DNA from 4 places in the Paenibacillus sp. JJ1683 genome. Region 4 is predicted to be linked to each of the others. Evidence: riboswitches for the same ligand, from Rfam matches in the RefSeq annotation. Region 4 holds a riboswitch; each other region holds the start of a gene.
What was found. A riboswitch is a leader RNA that binds a small molecule or an ion and turns the genes downstream of it on or off. The one in region 4 is predicted to bind thiamine pyrophosphate.
Positions count from the first base shown of each region.

Region 1: it holds a riboswitch for thiamine pyrophosphate, as region 4 does, so the genes downstream of both, thiC (phosphomethylpyrimidine synthase ThiC) here and ACUC6J_RS13335 (thiamine phosphate synthase) in region 4, are expected to answer to the same signal.
Region 2: it holds a riboswitch for thiamine pyrophosphate, as region 4 does, so the genes downstream of both, tenA (thiaminase II) here and ACUC6J_RS13335 (thiamine phosphate synthase) in region 4, are expected to answer to the same signal.
Region 3: it holds a riboswitch for thiamine pyrophosphate, as region 4 does, so the genes downstream of both, ACUC6J_RS02255 (ABC transporter substrate-binding protein) here and ACUC6J_RS13335 (thiamine phosphate synthase) in region 4, are expected to answer to the same signal.

Region 1 is NZ_CM129820.1:875,357-883,123, reverse strand. It holds gene acnA (aconitate hydratase AcnA) at 1-1,196, shown strand, start outside; gene ACUC6J_RS03960 (DUF1648 domain-containing protein) at 1,262-1,618, opposite strand; gene ACUC6J_RS03955 (YitT family protein) at 1,816-2,652, opposite strand; gene ACUC6J_RS03950 (hypothetical protein) at 3,159-3,311, shown strand; gene thiC (phosphomethylpyrimidine synthase ThiC) at 3,519-5,363, opposite strand; TPP riboswitch at 5,551-5,662, opposite strand; gene ACUC6J_RS03940 (IclR family transcriptional regulator) at 5,780-6,523, opposite strand; gene ACUC6J_RS03935 (alpha/beta hydrolase) at 6,822-7,767, shown strand, end outside.
Region 2 is NZ_CM129820.1:4,446,102-4,453,868, forward strand. It holds gene ACUC6J_RS19000 (transporter) at 1-661, opposite strand, end outside; gene ACUC6J_RS19005 (glycosyltransferase) at 666-1,787, opposite strand; gene ACUC6J_RS19010 (NAD-dependent malic enzyme) at 2,184-3,905, shown strand; TPP riboswitch at 3,975-4,077, shown strand; gene tenA (thiaminase II) at 4,210-4,899, shown strand; gene thiM (hydroxyethylthiazole kinase) at 4,925-5,770, shown strand; gene thiD (bifunctional hydroxymethylpyrimidine kinase/phosphomethylpyrimidine kinase) at 5,767-6,597, shown strand; gene thiE (thiamine phosphate synthase) at 6,594-7,283, shown strand; gene ACUC6J_RS19035 (winged helix-turn-helix transcriptional regulator) at 7,695-7,767, opposite strand, start outside.
Region 3 is NZ_CM129820.1:510,326-518,092, forward strand. It holds gene ACUC6J_RS02250 (MTH1187 family thiamine-binding protein) at 1-85, opposite strand, end outside; gene ACUC6J_RS02255 (ABC transporter substrate-binding protein) at 440-1,483, opposite strand; TPP riboswitch at 1,679-1,788, opposite strand; gene ACUC6J_RS02260 (pyridoxamine 5'-phosphate oxidase family protein) at 2,058-2,492, shown strand; gene ACUC6J_RS02265 (bifunctional 2',3'-cyclic-nucleotide 2'-phosphodiesterase/3'-nucleotidase) at 2,711-4,813, shown strand; gene ACUC6J_RS02270 (EAL domain-containing protein) at 5,088-6,149, shown strand; gene ACUC6J_RS02275 (hypothetical protein) at 6,299-7,390, opposite strand; gene ACUC6J_RS02280 (glycoside hydrolase family 13 protein) at 7,661-7,767, shown strand, end outside.
Region 4 is NZ_CM129820.1:3,140,153-3,147,919, forward strand. It holds gene ACUC6J_RS13300 (thiamine diphosphokinase) at 1-42, shown strand, start outside; gene ACUC6J_RS13305 (C40 family peptidase) at 323-823, shown strand; gene ACUC6J_RS13310 (response regulator transcription factor) at 889-1,581, opposite strand; gene ACUC6J_RS13315 (ThiF family adenylyltransferase) at 1,730-2,788, opposite strand; gene ACUC6J_RS13320 (thiazole synthase) at 2,785-3,552, opposite strand; gene thiS (sulfur carrier protein ThiS) at 3,555-3,758, opposite strand; gene thiO (glycine oxidase ThiO) at 3,755-4,903, opposite strand; gene ACUC6J_RS13335 (thiamine phosphate synthase) at 4,961-5,554, opposite strand; TPP riboswitch at 5,871-5,979, opposite strand; gene ACUC6J_RS13340 (ABC-F family ATP-binding cassette domain-containing protein) at 6,065-7,618, opposite strand.

The DNA.
Region 1 (7,767 bases), 2.3 Mb from region 4:
CAGGCTATGGTTGCGCGACCTGTATCGGTAACTCTGGACCCCTTCCTGACGAAGTGAGTCAGGCTATTACAGACAATGATCTGACCGTTGGCGCAGTTATTTCCGGTAACCGGAACTTTGAAGGACGTGTGCATGCGCAAGTCAAAGCCAACTATCTCGGCTCACCGCCACTGGTAGTCGCTTATGCTCTCGCCGGCACGGTAAATATTGATTTGGTGAACGAACCACTCGGTTACGATCAGGACAATCAGCCTGTCTACCTAAAAGATATCTGGCCTACTTCCGAAGAAATCAAGGAAGCGATCAGCCTGTCTCTGAGCCCGGATATGTTCCGTCGCAAATACGAAAATGTATTTACGGCCAACGAAAAATGGAATTCCATTCCGGTTCCTGAAGGCGAACTGTATGAATGGGATGAAAACTCAACTTATATTCAAAATCCGCCGTTCTTTGAAGGACTTCAGGATGGTGTGCAGGATATCAAGGAAATCCGTAATGCCCGTGTACTTGCCTTGCTGAATGATTCGGTCACGACTGACCACATCTCACCAGCAGGCAACATCGCCCCTTCCAGCCCGGCAGGACTGTACTTGAAGGAGCATGGTGTAGAGCGCAAGGACTTCAACTCCTATGGCTCCCGTCGCGGTAACCATGAAGTCATGATGCGCGGTACATTCGCCAACATCCGTATCCGCAACAATGTAGCTCCAGGCACCGAAGGCGGTGTGACCAAGTACTTGCCTACAGATGGGGAAATGTCCATCTATGATGCGTCCATGAAATATCAGGCAGCCGATCAGAACCTGATCGTCATCGCCGGCAAGGAATACGGCACAGGCAGCTCACGTGACTGGGCAGCCAAAGGTACGCTGTTGTTAGGTGTTAAAGCCGTCATTGCAGAAAGCTTCGAGCGGATTCACCGCAGTAACCTGGTCGGTATGGGTGTACTGCCGCTGCAATTCCAGGAAGGCTATGGCTGGTCCAGCTTGGGCCTGAACGGTCGCGAAACCTTCGACATCCTCGGCATTGACAATGACGTGAAACCAGGTCAAGAACTTACGGTTGTAGCCAAACGCGAGGATGGCACCAAGTTCGAATTCCCGGTCACTGCTCGTCTGGACAGCACCGTTGACATCGACTACTACCACAACGGTGGTATCTTGCAAACCGTACTGCGTCAAATGATTCAAGCGTAATGATCGAGTGAATAATGAAAATCCCCTCTCAAATGCGGTGTAAACTGCAATGGAGAGGGGATTTTTTACATGCCCGAAGCATTCAGAAGAAAACACATGCCTATGGTCGAGAATACAACAGATATAAGAACTGTAATGAGACCAGGCAGGCTTTTCAACATTTCAGAGCCTTCTTGGCTCTTGAATCGACGTCTGAGAATAGGCTGAAGCAAAAGCATAATCATAAATGATATGAGGCTAAGTCCACATAACAACCATACCTCAGGAGAGGATTTGTCAACAAAACGGTCAGCCACCCCATTAAAACCGTAGTGGATTGCTACCTTTCTGGGCATTGTCGGATACATGAAAAGGTAGATGACGAAAGGCAAAGCGGACACAAGAAAGGACAACACATTAAAAATATTTAATCTATTTCGCATGGAAGTTCTCCTTTTAGAGCTGATTCAATTCATATTATACACATATCAGCAATTTATATTTTTATATCCACGGCTAAGTAAAAGAGAAATTATGCGATTAGCAAAAGACATTCTCACTGCTAAATGCAAAAAAGCCGATCCTCTCAGGACCGGCTTGCCACTGTATTCTCTTATATCCTTGCCTTCGCATTGCTAAACTACTTCGAAATATCCAAAAAGCCCTCTCCAAATACGTCCCGTACGTCATGAATGGTGATAAATGCTGCTGTATCGATAGCTTTTACAATCTTTTTAAGCGCCGACACCTCTTGTTTGCTAATGACGATATATAGGACCTCTTTTGGATTTTTGGTGTAATATCCGTGGCCTGACAGGACGGTAACTCCACGGTCCATCTGCGTAATGACCATCTCAGCAATTTTGTCTTGATGCTCCGAAATGATCATGACCGCTTTTTTCGGATTCAATCCTTCAATCATGAAATCCATAACTTTCGTACCGACGTACAAAATAACGATAGTTAGCATTAATTTTTCCGGGCCAATAATAAAGTAGGAAGAGAAGGCGACAATCAGATCAAAAAACAACAAGGCATAGCTGATATTCCAATCCAGATACTTGTTAGCAATCCGGGCTAAAATGACCGTTCCTGCCGTTGTACCACCGACCCGTACAATTAAGCCAATGCCGACCCCTACCAAAACTCCGGCAAATACGGCATTAATCGTCGGCTCATGCGAATCAATCCGCCAGTTGACTGTTAAATGTAAAAACAGCGAGTTAAAAGCGACCGCAATTATAGTATACAGAGTCGTTCTCTTGTCCAAAAATTTATATCCGACAATCAGCAGCAAGCCATTAATGACCAGATTGACGATCGAGGGAGACCACTGAAACAGGTAGTACAAGATGATCGTGACCCCTGTAACGCCCCCCTCGCCAAATTCATTCGGGATCACATACAGATTAACAGCCAGCGCGAAAAAAAACGCACCCAGAATAATAAATACGATATCTGCAATACTTTTTTTCATATATGCTCTAATCCTCTCTCTAACATTTCAACGGATGAATTGCCAGATGGATTGGCTGACTCTTCTTGCCAAAATACGCTGACAACCAGTTCATGGTATCTACTACCCAACATAAAGTCAATACAACTTTGACACTTTAATTCGCCACCAGACTGCCTTAGTCCAACCTTAGAATTCCGCAAAATTCCGCTAATACAAGGTTATTCGACAAAAAAACACAATCCCGACTACTAAACTGAGAAAACGGGCCTCTAGCCCTTGTTTAGACCCTAGGCACATTTTCCCCTAAAATGACCATCCTCCTAATACACATTTTGGACACATACGACCATCTTCCTGTTTTATGTCAAAAGCGTTTTACTTTGGATAAATGCGGGTATAATGATTGAAACATTACCAAGCAACCTACACGGCATTACGACATCAAGTACATATACATAGTCCTATACAGACGTCCTAAGCAACTCAATCTGAATTTGACAAAATGGAATTGGAGGAATGACCACATGAATACAATGAACTTAACTGTCCACACCCTGATGCCTTTTCACCACCAATACCAACGTGCCAACGCGGTGAGTATGCAGAAGAAAGAAGACAGCTCGGAGAAGAAGCTCAGCTTTCAGGACATTTTGAATGAAAAAATGGGTAAAAAATAAAGCTCCGTTAATCCGGTAGCATGATCCCGCTTTACATAAGCTGAAAAGCCGTAGTTTTCTACATCGACTGTAGAGAACCACGGCCTTTTTTTACTCACGCGTTTCTAAACCTTGCTCATACGTTTATGGAAATAAACCTCTGACGAGCTTAACTGTACTTTTCGTTGAGGCTTCCCAGTTGATTGACTTTTGTATCGCTACCGATTTTTACTGCCCAGCTTCCCGATACTGCTCTGCCTTCTCTCGCATCCCGGCGGCAACGGCTTCCTCAGTATTCAGTCCCTTTTCGGCCGCATAGGCACGAATGTCCTGCGTGATACGCATACTGCAAAACTTGGGACCGCACATCGAGCAAAAGTGGGCTTCCTTGGCCCCCTCTGCTGGTAGCGTTTCATCATGGTAGGACAATGCCCGCTCAGGGTCAAGCGAGAGATTGAACTGATCGCGCCAGCGGAATTCAAAACGCGCCTTGGACAAAGCATCGTCCCGCTGCTGTGCCCGCGGATGACCCTTCGCCAGATCGGCAGCATGTGCGGCAATTTTGTAGGTAATAACTCCTTCGCGGACATCATCTTTGTTCGGCAGACCCAAGTGCTCCTTCGGCGTAACGTAGCACAGCATGGACGTCCCGAACCAACCGATCATGGCTGCCCCGATAGCTGAGGTAATATGATCATATCCTGGTGCGATATCCGTCGTCAGCGGCCCTAAAGTATAAAAGGGGGCTTCCTTACAAATCTCCATTTGTAAATCCACATTCTCCTTGATTTTGTGCATAGGGACATGTCCTGGCCCTTCAATCATGACCTGGACATCATGCTTCCATGCAATTTGCGTGAGCTCGCCCAACGTCTCTAGCTCTGCAAATTGTGCTTCATCATTCGCATCATAGATACTCCCTGGACGCAGACCATCCCCGAGAGAAAAGGCCACATCGTAGGCTTTCATAATTTCACAGATTTCTTCAAAATGCGTATACAAAAAATTCTCCTGATGGTGTGCAAGGCACCAGGCTGCCATGATCGACCCGCCCCGGGATACAATTCCCGTCATTCTATTCGCCGTCATCGGTATATATCGCAGCAATACACCCGCATGGATCGTAAAATAGTCCACTCCCTGCTCCGCCTGCTCAATCAGCGTGTCTCGATACAGCTCCCACGTCAGCTTCTCAGCTTCGCCGTTCACCTTTTCCAGTGCCTGATATAGCGGCACCGTTCCAATCGGTACGGGAGAATTCCTGATGATCCATTCGCGCGTTGTATGAATATTCCGGCCTGTAGACAGGTCCATGACGGTGTCTGAGCCCCAGCGCACAGCCCAGGTCATCTTCTCCACTTCTTCCTCGATGGAGGACGTAACTGCGGAATTCCCAATGTTCGCATTGATCTTTACGTGAAAATGGCGTCCAATGACCATGGGCTCGCTTTCCGGGTGATTGATATTTGAAGGTAAAATAGCTCGTCCAGCCGCCAGCTCCTGTCGTACAAACTCGGGCTCTACAACTTCGCGGATCGCCGCAAATTCCATTTCAGGCGTAATGATCCCTTGCCGCGCATAGTGCATTTGCGTCACAGTACGCCCTTGCGAAGCCCGTAGCGGACGGTTGGTCACGCCGGGAAATTCCACTGTCTCCCGTTTGGAGCCGGGTTTCAGTCCATTATCCTCCGGCTTGACGGCGCGGCCCTCATAAGCCTCCACATCCCCCCGTTCCAGTGCCCAAGCTCGCCGTAATGGTGGCAATCCCTGACGGATATCGACCTGGTAGGCTTCGTCCGTCATCGGACCGCTGGTATCGTATACACGCAGTGGCTCATGATACTCGGTTCCCTGCGGCGTATGTGTGGGTTGCAGCGCGATTTCACGCTCTGGCACGGCAATGTCTGGCCGAGAACCTTGAATATACACCTTACGGCTCCCCGGAAAGGGCTGTAGCCCACTGGCTTGCTCCGCTTTGGCCTTCTCTCCCTCTACTTCTATTATTCCCGCCAATCCTGCATCTGCTGATTTCATTCCTGTTTCTTTTGTTCCTTTTGTTTCTGTCGGTTTCATGATCCATTCCTCCCGTATCGTTGAAATGACACACCGATCCGGAACCATTCCCAGGGTGGCGCTGATCTATGCAAAAAAGCCGGTTCCCTAGGGAACCGGCTAATCAAACGAGACAGCTATCCAAACCGATCGCACGTGGAATAATCATATTCCAATGCGCGGCCGTAGACAGCAGCTGCGTATACATTTCAATGGCCGATTACTTCCCTACGCTGGTATGATCCAGATCAGGTGCAAAGGGTCCGGAATCTTGCCTGATTCCATCTCAGCCCGCATTACAGGCTCCCCCAGTAACTGTGATACTTTCTATTCACATGAATTGGTGGCTATAACAGACATACCGCCATCTCTATCAGACTACTTTAAATTTATAGCTTTGGCAACCCTTGTATGCTTTCCTTTTGTATTGATTACTGTCACGGAAGCATAAGCCCCATTTCCTTGGCTGCTTCGATCAAAATCGGTGCAAACTCATGCAGCGTCTCGGGCGCAAGTCGACTGACCGGGCCGGATACAGATAAAGCCGCCGTGACCTGTCCCTTTCGGTTCACAATAGGCGCGGCCACAGCCGCAGCTCCTGGCTCACGTTCTTCATAGCTGGTCGCATAGCCTTTCTCACGAATGTCCTGCAGCTGGGCTTTATAAACCTCCGGGTCTACCGAAGGTGGCCATTCTTCACTGCTTAGCAATACCTCCAGCTCCTGTGGTGGCATAAAGGCCGCCAGCACCTTGCTGGAGGCTCCCACAGCCAGCGGCATACGCGCACCTACAGGCGCAACCCTGCGGATCGCCTGATTGCTCTGCACGGCTTGTATGCGAATACGCATGCTTCCATCCCGCAGGTACAAGCTGACCGTTTCCCCTAAGCGATCACGCAGTCCTTCCATTGCAGGCTGTAACAACACCGCCGGCTCATCGCTTTGGGACAGATGCGTGGACAGCTCCCATATGCGAAAACCAAGCCTATATTTTTCCGTTTCGGCATTCCGAACGACAAATCCCCGATCCTCCAGCGTAGTCAAAAGACGATGAACAGTGCTTTTATGTAGACCAATTTGGGAGGCAATCTCCGTTAGACCAAGATCAGATTCTGCGGTAAAACACAGCAGTATATCAAGTGCACGCTCTACAGCGCGGACGGTTAATTTACGGTCTTCCATCGTGAACCGCTCCTCTTGTATCCATATTCGTTTCACACTATGAAACATGGTTACATAAATTATATAGAATAGTCGCGGCTACTGTAAACCGATGTTTTTGTGACAACCATATTACAGAACAAGAACAAACATCGACAATTCTTTGCATCATTTTTACTTTTCCGGTTCAGGCGTTGACTTTGGATAATAGCCATCATACGATAATAGGTATCTATACGGACATACCCTACTATTTTCAAGTGGAATTATACCTAAATTTTATGATTCGAAGATCAATTTTATATAAGGAGGCTCTTACATGATTTCGACATCCCAGCGCAACGCTCAGCTACAGACCGCTGTTCAGGAGCCGTCCACCCCACTCTTTAATCCCCGTATGCTGCGGTTCAAGCACGTTGTGATTGCTCTGCTGCTGTCGGTCGTATTTTTTCTGTTGTTTTGCTTTATTGCCTTGCATGCTTACATCGCCTGGGTGCTTACGAATCCCACCGTCGCACCCTTGTACTCTAATCCGATGCAGGCCAAAGGCATGCCTTATGAAGATGTCAGCTTCCCAGCCAAGGATGGTAGCCGTATCGTACAAGGCTGGTATATCCCGGCGGATCAATCGCGGAAAACCATTATTTTCAGTCATGGTTACGGGGCTAATCGCGAAGAAAGCTGGATTCCTATGTATGATCTGGCGCATTATGCCCACAGTCTGAACTTTAATGTGGTCATGTTTGATTATGGATTCGCGTCACAAAACAGCAAGGCCGTCGCAACCGGAGGTAAGGCGGAATCCCAGCAGCTTCTTGGAGCGATTCAGCTTGCGAAGCAACGCGGCTCGTCGGAAATTATCGTATGGGGCTTTTCTATGGGAGCAGGAACCGCTCTTCAGGCGGGCTTGCAAACCAAGGATGTGGACGCAATGATTTTGGACAGTACCTTCCTGCTGGAGCCAGATACACTGTACCATAACATTCACAATCAAATTAATCTGCCGAGACATCCGTCTTTGGAAATTTTGGAGTTGCTGTTTCCAGTCTTAAACGGCACCAGCTTGCATCAGATTCCATATCAAGAGGTTAAAAAGGAGAACTATCCGTTTCCAATCATGTTTGTGCATGGTACACAGGATGAAAAGGCTCCTTACCCCATTGCGGAAAAGCTTGCTGCCAATCAAACCAACCCGCTTTCCAGTGTATGGATTGTCAAAAACGGGATACATGAGCTTATTTTCAGAGAGCATCCCCGTGAATATT
Region 2 (7,767 bases), 1.3 Mb from region 4:
TGTCGGTGAAATCCTGACCTAGTGACTTCCATAACCCAGCAGGGATATGTTCTCCTCTATATGTCAATAGGGACAAGCCTCGGGCCGAAACGATCCAGCCGTGAAGCAACGACAGCAGCATTCCCCCACAGCTCGCTAATAGTAAGGCTTCCAGCCTTAACCCCAGGGCAGCCAGGACAAAAAACAGGCATAGCTTCCCTAATACCTCAATGTAATAGTTCACATTGAGCGCCAGCATGCGTTCCCTCCCCTGTAAATCTCCACGGCACGAACTCACCAGAATATGCAATCCGATCAAGGCATACAGCATGAACAGCGGGCCGGACTCAACGCCCAATAGCGAACGCAGCCACGGATGAAAGGAAAGTAAAATGATCATGGCAAGCAAAGTTAGCACTAGAGGTGCTTTTAGTAATAGAGAACCGAGCGGTAAACTGCGTAGCGGAAGCTTCTGGTCAGCCTTGGACACCAGCTTGGCAGTTAACAGCTGGATGGATAAGCCCAATACGGACAACAGTGCAAAAAGGGCCAACAGCGCGTTCGCCTGACCATAGGCTTGTCCGGTAAGATACCAGCTCGCTGCAATGTGGAAGAAAAAATTGAATCCGTTAAGCAGCACATTAAAGAGGGGGAACATCAACGAACGCAATCGGTTGTTCACGTGGTTATCTCACCCGCCGATCCAGTCGCCAAATCTCAATGATAGAGCGCAAAAAACGAATGGAATCCTTCCAGACATGAATGTGCGAGCCATCTCGGTCAATACATTTGACGGGTAGTTGCAGCACACGGAGCTGAAGTCGCTTGGCAATGAACATCATCTCCAGATCCAGCGCTAGTCCGAGTTGTTCCTTCAAATGTGGAAACATCCGCTTCACGGCAACCGAGCTCATCACTTTAAGACCCGTCTGGGAATCTACTACACCGGTTGGTAAAAAGGGGCGAGAGACGACCCGTTTGCCAAAGCTGACGATAGATCGCAATAGAGAACGATTCTCGGCGGTCATATCTTTGGTTCCAATCACAACATCATAGTAGCCCTGTTGAACAACATTGATCATTCTGGCAATATCCTCAATAAAAAAAGAATCGTCCGCGTCCACAAATACGTAGTAATCCGCACCGATGGTCCGCATTCCTTCCAGATACGTCCCTGCCTTGCGCGTATTGCGTCCCAATTCCCTTGTTTGAAGCAGTGGACTCAAGTTCTGGTTAATCCGGTTTACGGACAAGTCCGTTGCTGCCTCCAGCGCTTTAATCAAGGCATTCGTGCCATCGTGGCTACCATCATCAATGAGATAAATCGAACCCTCTATAATATGGCTGCGGATAAAGGCTTGCAGTCGCTCAGCAAAGGTTTTGACATGAACAAAACGTTTCTCTTCGTTATACACAGACAAGATGAATGCAACATGTTGGCTTTTAGTCGAATACTCGGGATAGAGCAAGCTTTGTATTTCAGAAAGTATTTCTTCGGTATCATTGGCTTGCCAAAATAGCAGACGCAATCGGCCTACTCCGATAATCTGCACCATATGCTGATCACTGAACGGAAAGGTTACATCCGTCACCAATAGCAATGGCATTTGCGGAAATTGGCTACGGATCTGATTAGCTTTCCGCACGGCTTGCCCCGGCTCCCTATAATCTATCAGGCAGCAACTTGCGCCCTCGTAGACTGAAGCTTCCTCCGTGTCCTCGCACTGTATATATTGGTAAAAACAAATCACATTGGGATAATCAATAGCCCTGTTGTTATCGCTAAAAATGGCTATAGGTCCCTGCACACAAACCTCTCCTTTTCCTCCGAATAATTCTATTTTGTTGAAAAAGAATTAAAAATGTTTGCTTAGTAAGATTAAATTAATGTCCAAATACTTCATATTTTCTTAACATAATAGCTCACATCCCTTGATATATAAGCATTCAAGAGAAGAAAAACTAATTTTCATATTTGATAAAAACAGAGCATTTAGACCCGATTCATTAGGACTATTACTATACGAATTACAAGTTGAATCCGAAAACAAAATTAGTTCTATAGGATTAATAAAAAGATACACATATGGTCATTTTGTCATAGATTGATAGGCGAATAAAACCAATTTGTACGTCCATACTATGGACAACATGTCATTTTCATCATGAATAATTATCAAAATATAGGGAAAGAAGGTATTTTTATGGAAGCATTTCATGTCAATCGTGATGGGTCATTATCTACTCCCTTACGAGGAAAGGACGTCCTAGCAAACCCTCTTTTGAACAAAGGGGTGGCATTTACAGAAGAAGAACGCAAAGAACTGGGCTTGGAAGGAATTCTTCCTCCCACTGTCCTTTCATTGGAAAAACAGAGCGTTCGGGCATATCAGCAATTCCTGGCACAACCCACCATGCTGCGTAAAAATGCTTCACTTAACGACCTTCATAACCGGAATGTCGTGCTTTACTATCGGCTGCTAACCGACCATTTGAGTGAAATGCTGCCCGTAGTCTACACACCGACTGTAGGAACCGCCATTCAAGAATACAGCCATGAGTACAACCGTCCCGGGGGCGTATATTTATCGATAGATAATCCGAACGGTATCGGACAGGCGTTCTATAATTCCGGCTTACGTAGTGAGGATGTTGACCTGATCGTGGTCACGGATTCAGAAAGTATTTTGGGAATTGGTGACTGGGGTGTCGGGGGAATTAACATTGCTATTGGCAAACTTGCTGTATATACAGCTGCGGCAGGTATTCATCCCGGGCGGGTGCTGCCCATTGTACTGGATGTCGGCACGAATAACGAGAAGCTGCTGAATGATCCGCTATACATCGGAAACCGCCATAAACGAGTTCGCGGAGAAGCCTATCATCAATTTATTGATACCTTTATTAGTAAAACGTTAACACAATTCCCGAAGGCGCTTTTGCATTGGGAGGATGTGGGCAGCGTGAACGCACGCCACATAATAGGGAAGTACGGTCAAAACATTCTCACCTTCAATGATGACATCCAAGGCACAGGAGCAGTCACATTAGCTGCGATTGTTTCGGCGGTAGGTGTCACCAAAACTCCGCTACGTGAACAAAAAATACTTGTCTTTGGTCCGGGGGCAGCAGGAATCGGCAACGCCGACCAAATACGAGGAGCTATGATCGAGGACGGGCTTCCTGAAGAAGATTCATTCAGGTCGTTTTGGGCCTTTGATTATCGCGGATTATTAACGGACGATATGGAAGATGTACTCGATTATCAGAAACCATATGTGCGTAAAAAGGAAGAAATCAGCTCATGGGCCCGATCGGAAGACGGCAAAATACCGTTGCTGGAGGTCATCCGTCAGGTAAAACCTACAATCTTAATTGGGACTTCCGGTGTAGCGGGTGCCTTTTCTGAAGAGATTATCAAGGAAATGGCAAAGCATGTGGAACGCCCGATCATTATGCCCATGTCCAATCCTACCAATCTGGCTGAAGCGGTACCCGAGGATTTGATACGATGGACTGATGGCAAAGCATTGATTGCTACGGGAAGTCCCTTTGAGCCCGTCAGCTATAACGGTACGAAATTTGAAATTGGACAGGCGAACAATGCCTTTGTTTTCCCGGGACTGGGTCTAGGCGCAATTGTGGTCATGGCCAAACGAATCACCCCTTCCATGTTTACCGCAGCAGCTGATGCCGTTGCCAACGCCGTAGATTCGAATGAACTTGGCGGCGCACTGCTGCCCCATATTCGAAAATTACGTGATGTTTCGTTTGCGGTTGCGGTTGCGGTAGCAAAGGCCGCAATTCAGGATCAGGTAGCTCAGGCACACCTTCCAAATATTGAGCAAGCCATTCGGGATGCAATGTGGAAACCGGAATATGTGAGGGTCAAAGCCGTGGAAAGTGTAATCCAACACCCTCACTAATCCTTCACTAGGCATAAGCAATTTGACATAACATAGGAACGAATGTACAGTATTAGTCAAAAGAATAGGAAAGTCCACTAGGGGAGCCATTATGGCTGAGACAAGAATGAATCTTGGACCCTTTGAACCTGATCTAGTTCGTACTAGCGTAGGAAAGTGGAGCCTTCTATATAGGGTTTCAGGCGTTTTTGCGCATTGAACCTATGTTGAAGCCGCTCCAGTTTTCGGGGCGGCTTTTTGGCATTGTTCCGAGAATTGTATCTTACGGGACTTCTTGTTCTCCATTTTTGTTGGAGGTGGGGAAATGAGTTTTTCGCAAGAGCTCCGTCAGCAGGCGGATGGCATTTTTCAAGCCATTTATGAGCATCCCTTTGTGAGAGGTATTGCTGAAGGAAATTTAACAAGGGAACAGCTGATTCACTATGTAAAACAAGACTTTGAATATTTGAACGCCTACATGCGGATTTACGGCATCGCGATCTCCAAAAGCACGAGCCGGGAGGATATGGCTGTATTTAACGAACAGATCTCTTTTATTCTCAACAGCGAGGTTCATCCGCATCAAAATTTTTGTGCTATCGCAGGTGTCACCTATGAAGAGATGCAGGGATATCCACTCGCTCCGTCCGCTCATCATTATATCCGCCATATGCTGACCGTCGCACATGAGGGTACTCTTGGGGAAATCATGGCCGTGCTGCTACCATGTCCGTGGACATATCTTGAAATTGGACGCAGGCTAATGGACGAGGTAAGACCGGACGAGTCTCATCCGTTCTATGAGTGGATTTGCTTCTATGGCAACCAGATTGAAGATGTAACCTTCAAATATCGAGAGCGTGTGGATGCTTGGGCGAAAGTCGCCACGGCTGCCGAGCGAGGGCGGATGATTGAGCATTTTATGCTAAGCTGCCAGCTGGAATATATGTTCTGGGATATGGCTTATAAGCAGGAGCAATGGCCCGTCCAAATGCACGCTACGGTCTTGGAATAATCAGTATAGATGAGAGAGGATAAACATGATGAATATATGGGAACAAAGTTATTCGGCGCTCCTGACAAAGGTACAAAACAGCAACCCCCTCGTTCATAATATAACCAATGTGGTGGTCACCAACTTTACAGCCAACGGCCTATATGCACTAGGGGCTTCCCCGGTGATGGCTTATGCACCGGAGGAAGTAGCAGATATGGCCAAAATAGCGGGCGCCGTCGTGTTAAATATCGGTACGCTAAACCGTGAGCTGGTGGATGCCATGATCCTTGCTGGACAATCGGCGAATGCTCACGGTATTCCAGTTCTGTTAGATCCAGTCGGTGCGGGAGCAACTAGTTTTAGAACCGAGTCAGCACTGCGAATCCTAAACGAGGTTAACATCTCACTAGTACGAGGCAATGCAGCCGAAGTCGCTCATCTGATCGGAGAAGCCCGAGAAATTAAAGGGGTAGATGCAGGCGACAGCGCTGACAGCAGTAATGTCGATCTGGCAGTTCGGGCTGCGCAAACGCTCCATACCATGGTTGTCATCACTGGAAAAGAGGACGTCATCACCGATGGGGTTGAAGTACGATTGATTAGTGGCGGAGACGCGCTGCTTACGAAGGTAACCGGAACAGGCTGCCTGCTGACCTCTGTGTTGGGTGCCTTTGCAGCAGTTGAACCCAACCTGCTGCTCGCAGGCACAGCAGGTTTGGCATTTTACAGTGCAGCAGCTTCTCGAGCCGCAGCGCATACCGCAAAGCTGGGGCCGGGCAGCTTCCAGATTGCCTTTCTCGACGAGCTTGCCAAACTACATACTGGTTCGCTAGAGGGGCATGTCACGATCCGTGAAGCTGGAACAACTACAACAGGTGGTGCGCGATGAGAGACGTGCATGTACCGAGAGCGCTGACGATTGCCGGTTCAGACAGTGGCGGCGGGGCTGGAATTCAAGCCGATCTCAAAACCTTTCAGGAGCTTGGCGTATACGGCATGTCAGCTATTACGGCTATAACGGTACAAAATACTTTGGGAGTTCACGGTGTATATCCGCTGCCACAGGAAGCAACAGCGCAACAGATCGAAGCTGTAGGATCAGATCTTGGAGTCGACGCCCTAAAGACTGGCATGCTATTTGATGCAGGCATCATCCGCCTAGTAGCCGAGCAGATCCGAAAGTTCGGCTGGGAAAAGGTTGTCGTCGATCCTGTAATGATTGCCAAAGGGGGCGCAAAGCTGCTGCAACCAGAAGCGGTGCAGGCATTGAACGACGACCTGCTCCCCTTGGCCCTGGTCGTCACACCAAATATCCCGGAAGCGGAGGCCTTAACCGGGATAAGCATTCGTACGATGGAAGGGCGCCGTGAAGCTGCGAGACATATTAGCAGCCGGGGTCCCAAATTCGTTGTGATCAAGGGCGGCCACGATGAGGAGAGCGAAAACAGCGGTCAGGTCATTGACCTGCTCTTTGACGGAACAGCCTTCACAGAGCTGGGCGGCAAGCGGGTGCGAACTGTCCACACACACGGAACAGGATGTACGTTCTCAGCAGCGATTACCGCTGAATTAGGGAAAGGCGTGTCTGTACCGGAAGCTATTTTGAATGGAAGAGCCTTCATTCAGGCGGCGATTGAGGATACATTGTATTTGGGCCAGGGACACGGTCCAACCAATCATTGGGCCTATCGCCGTCGTCAGGAGATACTCCAATGAGCGGTCGAATATTACCTGAGATCATGCGGCGGCATTTACAGATGTATCTGGTTGTTGGAAGCGTGAACTGCCTCGCGGAACCAAATCGGGTCGTGCAGGAGGCTCTTGCTGGCGGCACAACCATGATCCAGTTCCGGGAAAAGGGCCGTAGCGCGTTAACAGGGGTTCCTATGTTTGAACTTGCGCGTCAGCTACAAGATCTGTGCCACCACGCTGGTATCCCCTTTATCGTCAATGACGATGTGGAGCTGGCTCTTGAGCTCAACGCCGACGGTGTTCACATCGGTCAGGACGATGAATCGGCTGATTCTGTGCGTACGCGGATCGGAAACCGAATCCTTGGCGTCTCCGCCCATACGATTGAGGAAGCTCGTCGAGCCATTCTGCAAGGTGCGGACTACCTCGGCGTCGGCCCCATCTATCCCACCATCTCAAAGGATGATGCTCATGCGGTGCAGGGTCCAGCCATTTTGCATGAGATGCGCAAAGCGGGAATTGATCTGCCCATCGTCGGGATCGGTGGCATTACGATAGACCGTGTGGAGGAAGTGGTAAGTGCGGGTGCCGATGGTGTAGCGGTGATTTCGGCTGTGACGCAGGCAAAACAGATTCGAGCTGCTGCAGAGGAACTAAAGAAAAAGGTAGTGCTAAGCATCAAACATCCGGGGATGTCCCAAAAGCTATAAAATGCTATGTCCCTTCCTTCACCCCATTATGTCACTTTTATTGTTTACGCAAGAGCCTCATTTCCACTAATAAAGTAGAAATGAGGCTCTGTGTTGTCATAAAATTAATCTTTTACAGCTTGATTTCTTGTGTTCTTTTTCTCAGCAATAAGTAATCCTAGCAAAATGTACCCCCTGTACAATATCCCCATGAACAGAACAATACCAACGATTGAAACAAGAATAAGTAGAATATTCGCTACAAATAAAATAATTGCCATAGTCAAAAATATCCCCCCCAAAAGATACTGATTTTTAAGCTTCCTATCCCCAGTACACTTGAGCTTGTAGAATACCTGATTAACTATAAATATATGTCAATCGTCTTTTCTAATATTCGTATAGCATTCGAAAGCAATTAAAAAACGAAACTTAATTATATTGATTTTTGGTTCCCCATTCACATAACCCTTCCAAAACAGGCAATAGTGTTTCCGCTTTTTCT
Region 3 (7,767 bases), 2.6 Mb from region 4:
CAATCGCCTTGTCTACATAGGGGTAAGAGTCTTCGTTATTAGGTGTTTTAGGGATTACTTGAATGCTGAGCAGTGTATTAGCCATGTGAATTTCACCTGTCCTTTATTGGAGTGTTAGTAAAAAAGATATGGTGGTTTAAGGTGGGGAGACCGCTTCGCGTTTCATTTGATCTTACGATCGCTGTTGCCATGGGATTCTTTGAATTAAATTTTAAAGGTAAGAATCCCCCTGAGCGTATGCTTCCGAAGCTAGCTTTCCTAAAGAAAGCTTCAGGCGAACGCTTCGCTTCTCCAGATTCAAATGAACCGCTCCGCTACCAACCGCCTTAAAAGCACTTTAGTTTTTTGATAGGTTGTGTGGCATTTTTACACACAAAGCGCGTAGTGGCGCTTCGTTCACTTCTCTAGTCCAGTCTTATTTAGCGATTTAACAAAATGATCAACGCTTGGGCAAGAAGTCGTTTGTGAAGGCCTTATCGACTTCCAAAGGTTTGCTGAGCAGCTTGCGTTCATACATCCAATCCGAGTAGTTTTGCCATACCTCTGCTTTTTGTAAACCCCATTGCGTGGCATCGTCCTGATAACGCGGGCTTAGCCATTTTTGGCTAGCAAGTACCAGTTTTTTGTCCAGCTCTGGCACAGCTTTAGTTAAGATATTCGCCGCTTCTTCTGGATGGGCGATAGTGTATTCATAGCCTTGTGCAGTAGCGTCCATGAACGCTTTGACTAGGTCAGGATCGTTTTTTATCGTCTGTTCATTGCTCACAATTACAGGTGTATAGTAATCGAGACTTTTGGAATAATCTTTTACATACAGCATATCCAAGGGCTCGCCTCGAAGCTCGGCCTCAATCCCGGTCCATGCGTAGAAAATCCAGGCAAAGTCAATATCCCGCTTCACGGCTGTAAAATAGTCTGCATTGCCCATATTGACGATTTTCACTTTGCTCACATCACCTTGGTCTGAATCCATGATGGATTTCATGACCGCTTCTTCTACAGGAGAACCCCAGCCGCCGTAGCTTTTACCCTCGAAATCTTTCGGGCTTTTAATTCCGCGGTCTACCGGAGCTGCGAAGCCAGAGGTGTTATGCTGAATCACCGCAGCGATGGATACGAGCGGTACGCCTTGGATACGAGCCTGAGTGACGCCTTCTTGATAGCTGATACCAAAAGGTGCAGCATTCGAAGCAACCATTTGGTCGGCTCCGCCTGAACCTGGTTGAACAATTTGGACATTCAAGCCTGCTTTTTCGTAAAATCCTTTGTCCTTGGCGACATAGAGTCCCGTGTGATTCGTATTGGGTGTCCAGTCGAGCACGACTTTAACATCTTTGAGCCCCTTTGCCGAGGTAGACGTTGAAGTGTCGGCAGCAGGAACCTCCTTTTGAGATGTAGGGGGATTGCCGCCGCAAGCGGTCAGAGTCATAGCCATGAGCCACAGACTGATCAGACCCAGGCTTAACATTTTCATGCGCTTCATCGTTGTGTTCTCTCCTTTTTAATTACCCGTTATCCGTCCAATCAGACAGTTTATATTCCCCATTTTCACAAAAATCACATCTGCCGGAAGCAATCTTTCCAACAACTTTATCTTCAACAAAAAAAGCGTCCCGAGATTCCGGGACGCTTGCGCTTGTATATACCAAAGTAAGGGATGTCCTGTTTTAATAAAAGGCACATCTTGCTTAAGCATTCCTACGCTGGCATTACCCAGATCAGGTTGTAAGGGTCAGTGTCTTGGGACACACTCTCAGCCGGCCGATTCCAGCACCCCTGGCATTGTATGGTTTAATGGGTTCGTTTATTCGGGTTTACTACGACGATTATATGCCTTGAAAGCAGGTCTGTCCAGCCTTGAGGGAGCGCTCACGGTTCATTTGTCGAACGACAGGGTACACTTTTACTGTGAGCTTTGATCTGAAAATGGACATGAATCATTCAGATCTGTTTCGGTCATGTTATTTTCAGAACAGCTACACTGTATGTTTAGGAGAGCTGGTGCCAAGTGGCATAGCCCTATAGAATTCTAATTCGTAAAAAGGAGTTGTTGTACTGTGGGTAAAACGGAGACACTGGATCGCAGTCAGCTGGAACAAGCCATTGTGAAGGCTTTGGATAACAACAAATTTTGCTCGTTAGGTACGGTTGAGGGCGGAAAACCGAAAGTACGCTATATGGCCCTTTTTAACGATGGAATGAACATTCATCTGGCGACGGATCGCAAAACACATAAAGTGGATGAGCTAAAGGACAATCCGAATGCTTATCTGCTGCTGGGCTATGAAGTGGGTGGCACGAAGGAAGTCTTGGAAGTGGAGGCTACCGTCCAGATTACAGCTGATGAGGGGTTACGCAAACAAGTGTGGAATGATTCTCTGAAAAAATGGTTTTCCGGACCAGATGATCCCGATTATGTCATCTTAGACGTCAATCCGACTCGTATTGAGTACGTGGGTCAACAAACGGAGCGCCAGGTGTGGACGAAATAGAAACAATATAAACGGACAAGCCAGTAAATTTCCAACTTTTTCAGGAGATTTATTGGCTTTTTTTATACGCAAAATAATTATTTTTTCATAAATATTTTAAGCAAATGACTACTCTTTTGTCTGGCGTTGGATTAAAATAGGAATGGTGGGTTCAAAGCTTACATATATGTGCAAAAGTATGTATATGAGGCATACACCTTAATGAGGAGGGGTATATTTTGTTATTTCGTAAAAATTGGTTTAAAGGGTTTACAGCAGCAATTGTAGCTTGTAGCCTGCTGGTGTTTTCAGCGGCTCCATCCTGGGCAGCTATCGATTCTCGCGATAGCGCTACGGTGAATTTGCGGATCATGGAAACAACAGATATTCATGGGGCGCTGATGAATTATGATTATTATTCGGACAAAGAAACTAATGAATATGGCTTGGTTAGCACAGCAAGCTTGATCCAACAAGCACGTAGTGAAACAAGAAACAGCATGCTGTTCGATAACGGTGATTTGCTGCAGGGCAATCCATTAGGCGATTATATGGCCCGCAACAAAACCTTTGAGAAAGAAGGCGGTGTCCATCCGGTCTATAAGATGATGAACTTGATGGATTATGATGCGGCTACTGTCGGCAACCACGAATTCAACTATGGTCTTGACTTCCTGGACAAATCGCTCAAGGGAGCTGATTTTCCTTACGTAAATGCGAACGTTTATGTTGATAATGAGGGTCAAGCTACTAAAAATTATTTTACTCCTTATCAGATTCTTGATAAAAAAGTAACGGATGAGAAGGGCGAAGAGCATACGCTTAGGGTGGGTGTCATCGGTCTGGTAACCCCCCAAATTATGCAGTGGGATGAAGCTAATTTGAAGGATAAGGTCGTTACGAAGGATATTGTGGAAACAGCCAAAAAGTTTATTCCACAAATGAAAACAGAAGGTGCTGACATTATTGTCGTGCTTGCACACACAGGCTATGAGGATGTGCCGCAAACGCCAATGATGGAGAATGCCGTTAAATATTTGAGCCAGGTAGACGGGATTAACGCGATTTTGTTTGGGCATGCTCACAAATCTTTCCCAGGCTCTGATTTTAAAGATATGAGCGGTGTAGATTTGGATAAAGGAACAATTAATGGCGTACCGGCTGTGGAAGCTTCTTCGTGGGGTAAGGATCTGGGCATTATTGATCTGAGCTTGGAGAAGAGAAATCGCGAGTGGCACGTAATCAACTCTCAGTCAAAAGTGCGTCCAGTTGTGAGTACTACCAATCAGGCAGTGCAGTTTACTCCTGAATTTAAACTGATTGATGCGATCAAAGGAGAGCATCAAGGAACGCTGGATTATATCCGTCAACCTGTCGGAACAACGACTGCACCGATTACCAGCTATTTTGCATTAGTGCAGGATGACCCGTCCATTCAAATTGTGACAAATGCACAGAAATGGTATGTTCAAAACCATCTTAAAGGAACCGAATACGAAAATCTCCCCGTATTATCGGCAGGCGCTCCATTCAAAGCCGGTGGTCGCAACGGTGCCGAGTATTATACCAACATTCCTGAAGGTACAATAGCGATTAAAAACGTGTCCGATCTGTATGTGTACCCGAACACGGTTCATGCTGTAGAAGTTACTGGTGCTGAAATTCAGGAGTGGCTGGAGTGGTCTGCGGGTCAGTTCAACCGCATTGATCCTAGCAAAACTGAGGAACAATCGCTGATCAACAAAGATTTCCCAACCTACAATTTTGATGTGATTGACGGTGTGAATTACCAGATTGATGTAACTCAGCCTGCACGATATGATGCCAAGGGAAATATTATTGATTCTTCAGCCCATCGTATCAAGGATCTGCAATACAACGGGAAGGCTATTGATCCTGCACAGAAATTTATTGTTGCGACCAATAACTATCGTGCTTCCTCCTCCAAACTGGCCAACCCAGATGGCAAACGTATTGTGATGGCAGCACCAGATGAAAGTCGCCAAGTCGTTGTTGATTATATCCGTACGAACGGAACGATTAATCCGTCAGCGGACGGCAACTGGTCTATTGCTCCTTTTGGTCAGGCCAAGGTTACCTTTGAGTCCTCTTCTGATGCCAAAGACGTGCTGGCTGGAAATCAACAAATTTCATACTTGAGCAGCGCGGCAGACGGGTTTGCCAAATACAGCTTGAAAGCTGGCGCTAAGCCTAGTGCAGCAACGACCTCTGTGAAGGAAGCTGCGGCACCTGCGAAAGCAACCGCGAAGCCAGCTGTCAAAACGACTAAACCTGCGGCTGCAAAACCGGCTAAAACAACGAAGCCAAAGGCGTCCAAGTAACTTGGGATTTTAGTCTCCACTCCATAACAGAATGAAGCAGTAAGTCTCTTTAAATAAGAGATTTGCTGCTTTTTTTGATGCCCAATACAACAGTACCGTGTTTATTATGAGTGTAAAAAAGGCTTTGTTTTTGTCGAATATGTACTTAAGTCCTAAGTTGTTGTTCGGAATAAGCTTATTTTTTGTCAAAACACGTAATTATATAGTACTTTTGTTCTAATTGTTTGTGATATAATGGTGAAAAAACCGGGAAATTGTTCCGAGGAGGACCATTATGACTTGCAGCAATTGCAGCATCATATTACCTATTAAGGATCAAGGATTGCTGAAAATTAGGCATTCTAGGGTGTCGCTTACTCCAGCATTAGAGGGCTTGGGTATGCTATCGGAACAAATGAAACCAGAATATTGGTGTGAGGATAACATCGTGTTTCGCTACGACAGCCGTTCACAGTTGGAACAGCTAGTTAACGGACTGGCTCGTCTGCCGCAGGAGTGCTTGGACCAAATGCAAGTTGTGGTGACTGGTTTGCAACATGTTGAGGGATTTGAGGACTGGCTTTTATTTAGTCAATTGCAAGCTCGACTGCAACATCCGGATCTGGTGAGTATTATTAAGAATCAAAACTTTACCAGCCATATGCAGCCTATTGTTGACTACAAGCTGAATATCATCGGCTTTGAGTTTTTGCTGCGTCCATCACAGCCCGATAAGTCTTTTCAGCCTTTCCGATTGTTTGAAGTTGCTCGTGAAGCTGGCTTGCATGCTCATTTGGATCGCTCGGCTCGTATTTCCGCCATTGAAAAAAGTGCGACATGCCTTCCGACGGGAATTAAACGATTTATTAATTTTCTCCCTTCAACTATTTATAATCCGGCTTATTGCTTGAATCATACCTTTGAGACAATTGATCGGCTATCCATGAATACGGAGGATTTTGTGTTTGAGGTCGTAGAGACGGAAGAAATAGACGACCTGAATTTTTTGCATCAAATCTTTGAACAATATCGTACACGGGGAGTTTCGGTGGCACTGGACGATGTAGGGGCAGGTTATTCTACGACAGAGCTTATGAATTGCCTCCAGCCCGATTATGTTAAAATTGACCGCAGTATAATTGATGGCTGTCACAGTAACAGTGATCAAAAACGCCAAATTACTGGGATAGTGGAATCCGCTTTTCGTTTTGGTGGTCAGGTGTTGGCTGAAGGTGTAGAGCAAATGGAGGATTTTGAATTTTGTCGTGATGCAGGTGTGTCGCTAGCCCAGGGTTATTTGTTTGGTAAGCCGGAGCCTACTCCACCATCCAATTTTATACTTAGTAGAGTAGTGTAATCTGAAATAGCGTATTCTATAAAGATATCGACACAAATAACCCGATGATCTATGGTCACCGGGTTATTTGATTTTTTAGAACAATTACATCTTAATTATATTCTTTGCACTATTGAGTCGACCCATATGTCCATCTAATGTTATTACGATTATAGTGTGATCACGTATAAACCCAGCGGAGTAGTCGCGCTACCTGCAACCATGAAGCTAAGAGAATAGCTCGACTGGCCAGGCGGGACGCGGATGTCAGTCAGTCGGCATACCTTGGTATTATCTTGTAGCAAGGGGATACCGTATACATGACCATCTACGCGTACAGACCCGGCGAATGCACCTCCACGTGGATTAGCGTAGATTCGTACGGTACGTACCTCACTACTGTGATTAACGATAGGAATGGTTGCGTTATATATTGTTCCAAATTGTCCGCGATTATCAAGCGCAGGCCCCAACTCGCTGCGTTCCCCTGTAAACAGCAGATCTGCAGGAGTTTCGCCGTTCAGCTTCTTAGTGGCACATGCTCGGTAGTTGGCGCTTTGCCCTACTACATACTCCGGCATACGCGCATTTGTTTCAGAAAAGGACCATACGCCCCGTGGATGCGCCTGTGGCGGGGGTACAGGAGGGAGCGCATCCTCATGAATTTCGCGCAGATCAGTCTGCGTATCTTTGCTGACTACGGTGCGAATCACATAGTCCAGCGTACCGTGACTTTCGGCATATTCTACCGTGAGGTCATAGATGAATCCAGCCAGCGATCCTTCGAGTAGCTCAAATTCCTCCAGCAAGGCGGTGCCTTTGCCGAATTTGTGACGGTCTACTGGCTTTAGACGTTTCATTGTACCTGCCAAACAGCTTTTGGCAATAGATTGCCCGACATCAATAATCCAGTTGCCATCCTCAGGTACAATCTCAAGGGCACGTTCAATATGACGTACTTCCAGACGGGCCATGCTTTTATTCTCTATGGTGATCCCCAGTTTAACAGGGCTGCCGATTTTGTTATAATGCCAGCCGAAAATTCGGTGCTTGACTGTCCGGGTGGTGGTGCGAACCACATCATGCCACAAAGTGGCTTGCTCGGTAGGTACCGTCACGTGGGTAAGCGTCTCCGGGTTATCACTAAGCATCAGGCGGCGTGTTCCCCCCTCAGTGGCTGACTCCACATCCACATGGATGTTGGGCGGGATCACAGCTGACTCCACAATTAAATCCTTTGGCTCCTTGGGCCGAAAGTTCATATCAATTCCTCCCTAAATTCAAGAATGGCACCGCTTTTGGTTCAAGTATATGGGTAGTTCATAAATATAGGTAACGCCAAGTCCATGTATACAACCTGTTTTTCAAAAAAAAATTAAAAAAACATATCGTAGGCTATAGCAGCTCTGCTTGTGTACCTAAGCAAGCTTACAAGTCCCTCATTTCCCTGCACCGACGATTCGCATACAGGTATTGCGTGTATGTTAAGAGCATAAGCTATTGGATGTACAGAGAAGATACAGGAGGGAAACATGCCTAAAAAAATATGGTGGAAGGAAGCTGTTGTTTATCAGATATACCCGATCAGTTTTCAGGATTCTGACGGAGACGGAAAAGGGGACCTGCGCGGCATTTTGTC
Region 4 (7,767 bases):
ATTAAAAGCGGTCTACTACTCGTTATTCAAAGCAAGGATTAATTATGACATTATTGTAACTATTTAAAAAGTTGTTCACCCACTCAAAACCCTTGATTAACAAGGGTTTTTCCGTTTTCACAGGTTCTAGAATCATTTTATTTTTTACAAATTGTAATTTTTAATCGTTTTTTAATAATTACGACGTAAGCCTTGTCCCTCAAGCATTTGAGAGTAGTTTTCCAACTATTAGGTGGCTTCAAAACTGTTATACTCAACGCTGTCAGTTAGTTAGCAACTCAGCAAATTATTGCACAAATCAATTTTTGGAGGTATTTACAACATGAATATGCATAAAATCATAAAAAAGGTAATTATCGCAGGAGTCGCTGCCACGATCGGCTTTGGTACTTTTGCCATTGAGGGAACAAATACAGCACAAGCTGCTACTGCTACTACTACCGTAGGTCAAAAAGTAATTAACTACGGCAAAAAATATATGGGTACTCCTTATAAGTTTGGAGCTTCCACAAGCACCACACGCAATTTTGACTGTTCTTCTTTCATGAAGCACATATTCAAGAAATACGGAGTCGATTTGCCGCGTACTTCTGTTCAACAATCTAAAGTCGGACATGCCGTATCCAAGGCCAATTTGAAAAAAGGGGACTTAGTGTTCTTTTCAAGCGGTAGCCGTGCCACAGGACGTAACATTACTCACGTAGCAGTATATATGGGCGGGGGTAAAATTTTACACACTTACGGCGGACCTGGGGTGACCATCTCTGATTTAAACTCTGGCAACTGGAAAAGAACATACATTAAAGCACGTCGCGTGCTGTAATGTAACACTCATTTGAAATAGGTAAGCCGGGACGAAAAGTTCCGGCTTTTTTTATATAACTTATGCTATTTTGCTTCGGTTGGCGTTCTGAGTGAATAGCCAATACCTCGTTCCGTTCGAATCATTTTAAACTTTTGTCCTCTATCTACTTTAACCCTTAAATGCCTGATGTACACATCTACTACGTTCGTATCAGCGATATAATCATGTTTCCAAACATCTTTTAAAATTTGCTGCCTGCTGCAAACTTGGTTAAGATGTATTGCCAGATGTAGCAAAAGATCGAATTCTTTCGGAGTTAATTCCAGTTTTCGCTCCCCTCTGCTCACCATTCTGCTTGCAGTGTCTATATGTATATCCCCCGCTTCGATTGCCCTTTTCACATCACGTTCAACACCAAAAATTCGTAATAAATTAGCCACTCTAGCCTGAAGAACTCTAGGATAAAAGGGCACTACCATTACATCATGAGCTCCTTGTTCAAAGCAGGAAACCATATGTGCCTCTTCATCTGATGAAATCATTGCAAGTATCGGGACATGAGGATGGTTCTGCTGCAAAATGCGAATCAAGCCTTGAGTGCCCGCCTGTTCATCTTTAATGTTTAGGAGTAGCAAACTCACAGGATGCTGAGCTATATAAGAGCGTACATCCGACGTATTACGAACATGAACCACCTGATAACCTGCCTGCTCCAATGGACGAACGAATACAGCGGGCGCTTCATTTTCATCCACAAGTACAATTAACGGGCTCATCTTTTTCACCCACCTGGTTTGGACATCGCATTACATATTGGATACGAACAAGTTTGTTATAAGCCATTAAACATATTTGTATTAGTGTAACAAAAAAGCAGAAAATCATTCTCTGAAGAATGGCTTTCTGCTTTAAGGTTTATGGTTTTTAGCCCAAATAACGATGATATAGACTTCTTGCTTTGGCCACGTCCTTTGTCCCATGGATCAGCGCTCTGCCATCTGCAAAAACCACCAAGCGATGCTCTCCCACACTAAAGGAAACCAGATACGAATTCCACTCTACGTTTCCCTCGCCTAATGCTGCAAATCTATCTGCTATCTCTGCGAGATTCAGATATATCCGGTTGGCAGGTCTTATTTGAACGGTATCCCTACCGCACAAAACATCTGTTTTCTGCCGATGAGAGGTCGATAAATAGGGATACGTCGGTTGGCTACCGCAAGAAGGACAATTCGACTTTTTGAGACGATCCACTGCTATTGCTACATATTCATTTTTCCACAAATCAAACGAAAGCAATTTTCCTCTCAAGTCCTCGGGATATCCACCAAGAAGTTTGAAAGCTTCTGTAGTCTGATTAGCGGTGACCATTTGTACTGCCTGCGGAATAATGCCGGCTGTATCACATGTTTCTCCTCCAAACGGTACAGTTCCCATCAGACAGTGTAGACAAGGTGTTTGACCCGGTAAAAAAGTGTAAGTTACACCGTAGCTACCCACACATCCTCCATAAATCCAAGGAATATGATGCTTGAGAGCCATGTCGTTCATAAGAAGCCGAGTATCGAAGTTATCGGTTGCATCCATCATGAGATCCACCCCCTGGATCAACTCTTCCAGCTCTTCTACCCCAACATCCAAAACATGTGCATGGATGACTGTTTGCGAATTAATATCCTTTAATCTTCGCTGGGCCGCTATTGCTTTGGGACACCTTTGCGCTGCATCACTTTCCTGAAAAAGCTGCTGGCGCTGCAAATTGCTCCATTCCACATAATCCCGGTCTACGAGACTTACCGTACCTACGCCTCCACGAACTAGCGTTTCTGCAATGCCTGTACCCAGCGCTCCAACACCTATGATTAGTACGTGAGAAGAAGCAAGCCGGAGTTGGCCTGCAGGCCCAAAGGGTGCAAACCTTTCCTGTCTGGAATAACGATCAATTTGTGGTGTTCCAGCACCGGATTTTTCAGATATCCTCATCCTTGAACCATGCCTTCTGTTGGGCTGCTCGCTGAAGCATATCGTTTTACAGGTATCATCCCTGCCTCAAAACCATATCTGCCTGCACGCACAGCCAGCTTCATGGCCTCAGCCATTTTCACAGGGTTCTTCGCTCCCGCCACAGCTGTATTTAGCAGAACACCATCTGCTCCCAACTGCATCGCCATTGCTGCGTCACCAGGTGAGCGAATACCTGCATCGACGATAACCGGAACTTCTGCTTGCTCAATAATTAACTCTAATGAAAACGGATTGAGCAAACCATGTCCTGTACCAATCGGTGAGGCACCAGGCATAATGGCATGTACTCCAAGCTCTTGCAGCCTCTTTGCTAGTATCACATCATCCGATATGTAAGGCAGTACGACAAAGCCTTCCTCTAGCAGTTTTTCACTAGCCTTCAACGTTTCAAAAGGGTCAGGCAACAGCGTTTTGCTATCCCCAATGACTTCCACCTTAATCATGTCGCACAAGCCAGAGGCTTTTGCCAACTTGGCAATACGGATTGCCTCTTCTGCTGTTGTTGCTCCTGCTGTGTTGGGAAGAAGTGTATACCTGCTCAAATCTAGCGTATCAAGAAAATGTTGCTTATCCCGTTCCTCCAAATTCAGTCTGCGCACAGCGAACGTTAATATTTCCGTCTCAGCAGCCTCTACAGCCTGGGATTGGATATCCAGATCCGAAAATTTCCCTGTTCCCAGCAACAGCCTTGAGGTAAAAGATGCTTTTCCAATGGTTAACATGATCAACCGCCTCCTACAAAATGTACGATTTCTAGGCAATCTCCATCCTTAAGTACCGTCTCATGATGATCTTCACGGGTCAATATATGCCGATTCAGCTCTACCACTACGGTTTTCACCTTTAAATCAAGTTCATGCAGCAATTGATCCACATGAGTGATTCGATTAGAAATGGTCATGCTCTGTCCGTTAATGATCAGCTTCATAAGCTTTCCTCCTTGAGGAGTTCAGAAGAAAATTTGCTTATTCCAAGTCCAGCCGCATCAGCCCCTTTAAGCATAGCTGCCATCGCTCGCCCAGTCGCATCACTAAGCAAGACACCGTTACGATAATGCCCGACTGCAGCATAGACGCCCTCTACTCCAGGAACAGGGCCAATGAAAGGACGCTCCGCAGCTGCCTGTGGACGTAAGCCCGCCCAAGCACGTATAAAAGAAGCTTCTTGTACACGCGGCAACCAGGCAGATGCACGTACTAACAGTCCTTTTAAGCCTCCTACGGTCACCTCTTTGTCATATTGATGTGGAAGACTCGTAGCCCCAATCCAAAGCTCGTTATTCTGTTTAGGCACGAGGTAAACATCATCGGCATAAATGGTATAATCCAACGGATGGTCCTTCAAGGAGACTGCTACCACTTCACCCTTGACTGGATAAAGAGGATAATCAAATCCAATTTGTTCTAGTAATTTCAAGCTGTCCAAGCCTGCGGCAATCACGACCTGATCGCAGGAAAAAAATCCACTATCCGTTCGCACACCGCAAACTCGGCCGTCCTGTATGATCAGTTCCTCGGCATGAGTTCCAGACCATATTGTTGCTCCCAGCACCGCAGCTGCCCCTGCATAAGCACGGCAAAGCTGAACAGGGGCCACTTGTGTCTCCTTTGATCGGTATATAGCCCCAATTACTTGATCTGCCAAGCCCGGAATCCGTCGAGCCAATTCCCTGGCATCCCACCAAATAGGGCTATCATCCTCTCGGATATTCGCAGCATTCCAGCGCCTTTGGCCCTCTGCTTCTGAACGAAAAGGGGTCACAAAACCTTCTGTACGAAAATCAACTGAAATACCCGATAAACGCTCCAAATCACAGACAAGGTCAGGGAATGCATCTCGACTTGCGCGAGCAAATCGCGCCAGCTCAAGGTCTGAGAACTCTTCGCTTTCCGCTGCCAGCATTCCCGCCGCTGCTCCTGATGCTCCCTCACCGGGGATCCATCGTTCCAGCATAATTGTACTTCGTCCCTCCTTAGCCACATGATAAGCAATGGCACTGCCGATCACACCTCCGCCTATGACCAAGCATTCTGCGTGTCCTATTGCTTTTTTCTCTGTATGTGTCTTTGACATATGTTCCGTGTCTCCTCTCCGGTGAGCATTCTGCTTTCCCTTCGTCTCGTTTTCTTGCTACAGGTCATGAACTACAAGATCTACCATTCGCCTATATTCCATCGCTGCTGCAACGGGTGACTCTGCTTCCCATATACCAGACATCACCGCAATTCCGCTTGCTCCGGCATGATAGAGCTCTGGAACATGATGAGGTTGTATGCCTCCCAACGCTATCACCGGAATGGCCGACAATCTGCAAATGCGTTCAAGCTGTGCTACACCCCGCGGTACAAGACCGGCCTTACAATAGGTCTCATATACATGACCAAATAGTACATAGTCTGCTCCCCCCTGCTCAGCGGTCTGCACCTCCTCCAAGGAATGTACAGACACTCCACAGCGTGTACCCACTGGAAGCAGACTTTTCGCATCCATCACAGATAACCCATTAGCAGGTAGCTGGACAGCTCTTGCCAAGGTAAGTAAAGCTACGTCCATACGGTCATTTACTACAATTTGCTGCAAAGGAACTTCCTGCTCGATCATGCTACGAGTCAAAGAAAGCAAAGCAGAGGCACCCTTCTGTTTCGAACGTGCGTGTACATAATGAATATAAGGACAAATAGCGGCAGCCACTTTGGGTACATCCACACAGGAGACACTTTCCATCGTAATTACGTGTAATTCGATCTCATTTTCACCTCACTTGGACTAAAAAATATAAAATAATCGTATAAGCTGAACTATATTGTTGCAGCTCCCTATTGGGTAATATCATACGGAGCCAGCCACATGTACCAGCAATAATGAAAGGAGATCATATGTAAATCCGTCTACGGAAGCTCGAACAAATGAAGATGAACGAAACGCAAAAAGCCACTTCCCAGAGGAAGTGGCTTGACAAACGTTCAAAATCGAACGGACTATTATATCCGTAAACGTATATCGTTCCCTGCACAAACAAAAGTAAAGATCTACTACCTTGTTTGTACAGTACTCACTTCCCTACGCTGGCATAACCCAGATCAGGTACAAAGAGTCCGAAATCCATTTATTTCGTCTCAGCCGCATGGGCGGCTCCCCTAGTGTGGCTATTTTATTGTATCAGCTAAAGATAGCTTAGCATATTTTCCTAATTCTGCAAACCCCACCTTGTGTGAAATCTGTCAGAACTGGATTTTAGTTAACTTTACTAGACCACTCTTCTACATTCCACGTTTTGGTTACCCAATCCTCGTAAAAATCCGGTTCGTGGGATACAAGCAATACGGTCCCTTTGTATTCCTTCAAAGCGCGTTTGAGTTCATCCTTTGCTTTGACATCCAAGTGGTTGGTAGGCTCATCAAACAGTACCCAGTTGCTCTCACGCATTAACAGTTTACAAAGGCGGACTTTAGCCTGTTCTCCACCACTAAGCGCAGACAAAGGCCGGGTGATATGCTCATTCTTCAAACCACAGCGCGCCAAATGCGCTCGTACTTCATGCTGATTCAAATGCGGAAATTCATTCCATACATCGTCAATCGGTGTAATTTTCTCCGCCTTTACTTCCTGTTCAAAATAAGCAGGCTGCAAGAAATCCCCTTGATAGGTTTTTCCGCTGATTGGAGGTATTTTCCCAAGAATGGTTTTGAGCAACGTAGACTTACCAACACCATTGCAGCCAACAATTGCGATCTTTTCGCCACGTTCGATCGTCATGGACATTTTAGGCAAAAGAGCATGAGTGTAGCCAATTTCAAAATCAATACCCTCAAAAACCGTTTTCCCGCTCGCACGGGCTTCTTTGAACTGAAAGGTTGGCTTTGCAGCTTCTTCAGGCTTATCAATACGTTCGATCCGATCAAGCTGCTTTTCACGGCTTTTTGCACGGCCTGATGTAGATGCGCGCGCTTTATTGCGCTGAATAAAATCTTCCTGTTTCTTAATATATTCCTGCTGCTTCTCATATGCATCAATATGCTGTGCTTTGTTCAGATCCGCCATTTCAAGAAACTTTTCATAGTTAGCTGAATAGCGGGTCATCTTAGCAAATTCAAGATGGTAGATTACATTAACGACTTGGTTCATAAATTCAGTATCATGTGAGATGAGGATAAAAGCATAGGGATAATCCTTCAAATATCGCGTAAGCCATTCAATATGCTCCACATCCAAATAGTTGGTAGGCTCATCCAGCAGCAATACATTCGGCTTTTCCAACAGCAACTTAGCAAGAAGCACCTTTGTCCGTTGCCCACCACTAAGTGCTGCTACATCCCGATCCAGTCCGATGGCAGAGAGACCTAATCCATTCGCCATTTCTTCAACCTTCACATCAATGAGGTAAAAATCCCCCATATCCAATTGCTCTTGAATTTCTCCCATCTGTTCCAGCAAAACTTCCAACTCTTCGGGAGAAGCCTCTCCCATTTTGTCTGTAATTTGCATCATTTCCTTTTCTAGTTCCAACAAAGGAAGAAAAGCGTCTTTTAATACATCACGTACTGTTTTGCCCGGCGTCAGCTTGGTGTGCTGATCCAGATAGCCATAACGTACACGTGGAGTCCATTCCACTTTGCCTTCATCTTTAAGCAATTTTCCAGTCAGAATGTTCATGAGTGTCGATTTACCAACACCATTAGCTCCTACCAATCCTACACGTTCCCCCGCAAGTAATCGAAAGGAAACATTTTTAAATAATGCACGGTCCCCAAAGTTGTGGGATACATTTTCTACAGTCAATAAACTCATAAGCTGTTTTTGGCTCCTTATTGTCATCGGCACTGCCGAGTGTTCTTATTTCATCAATCTTTCGTTTCTTTCAAAGCTTTATTGTAGCACATTCGGCACCCTTATCGGAACATTGAAAACAGCGAATTTTAAGGTTTTCAGATGGAGTG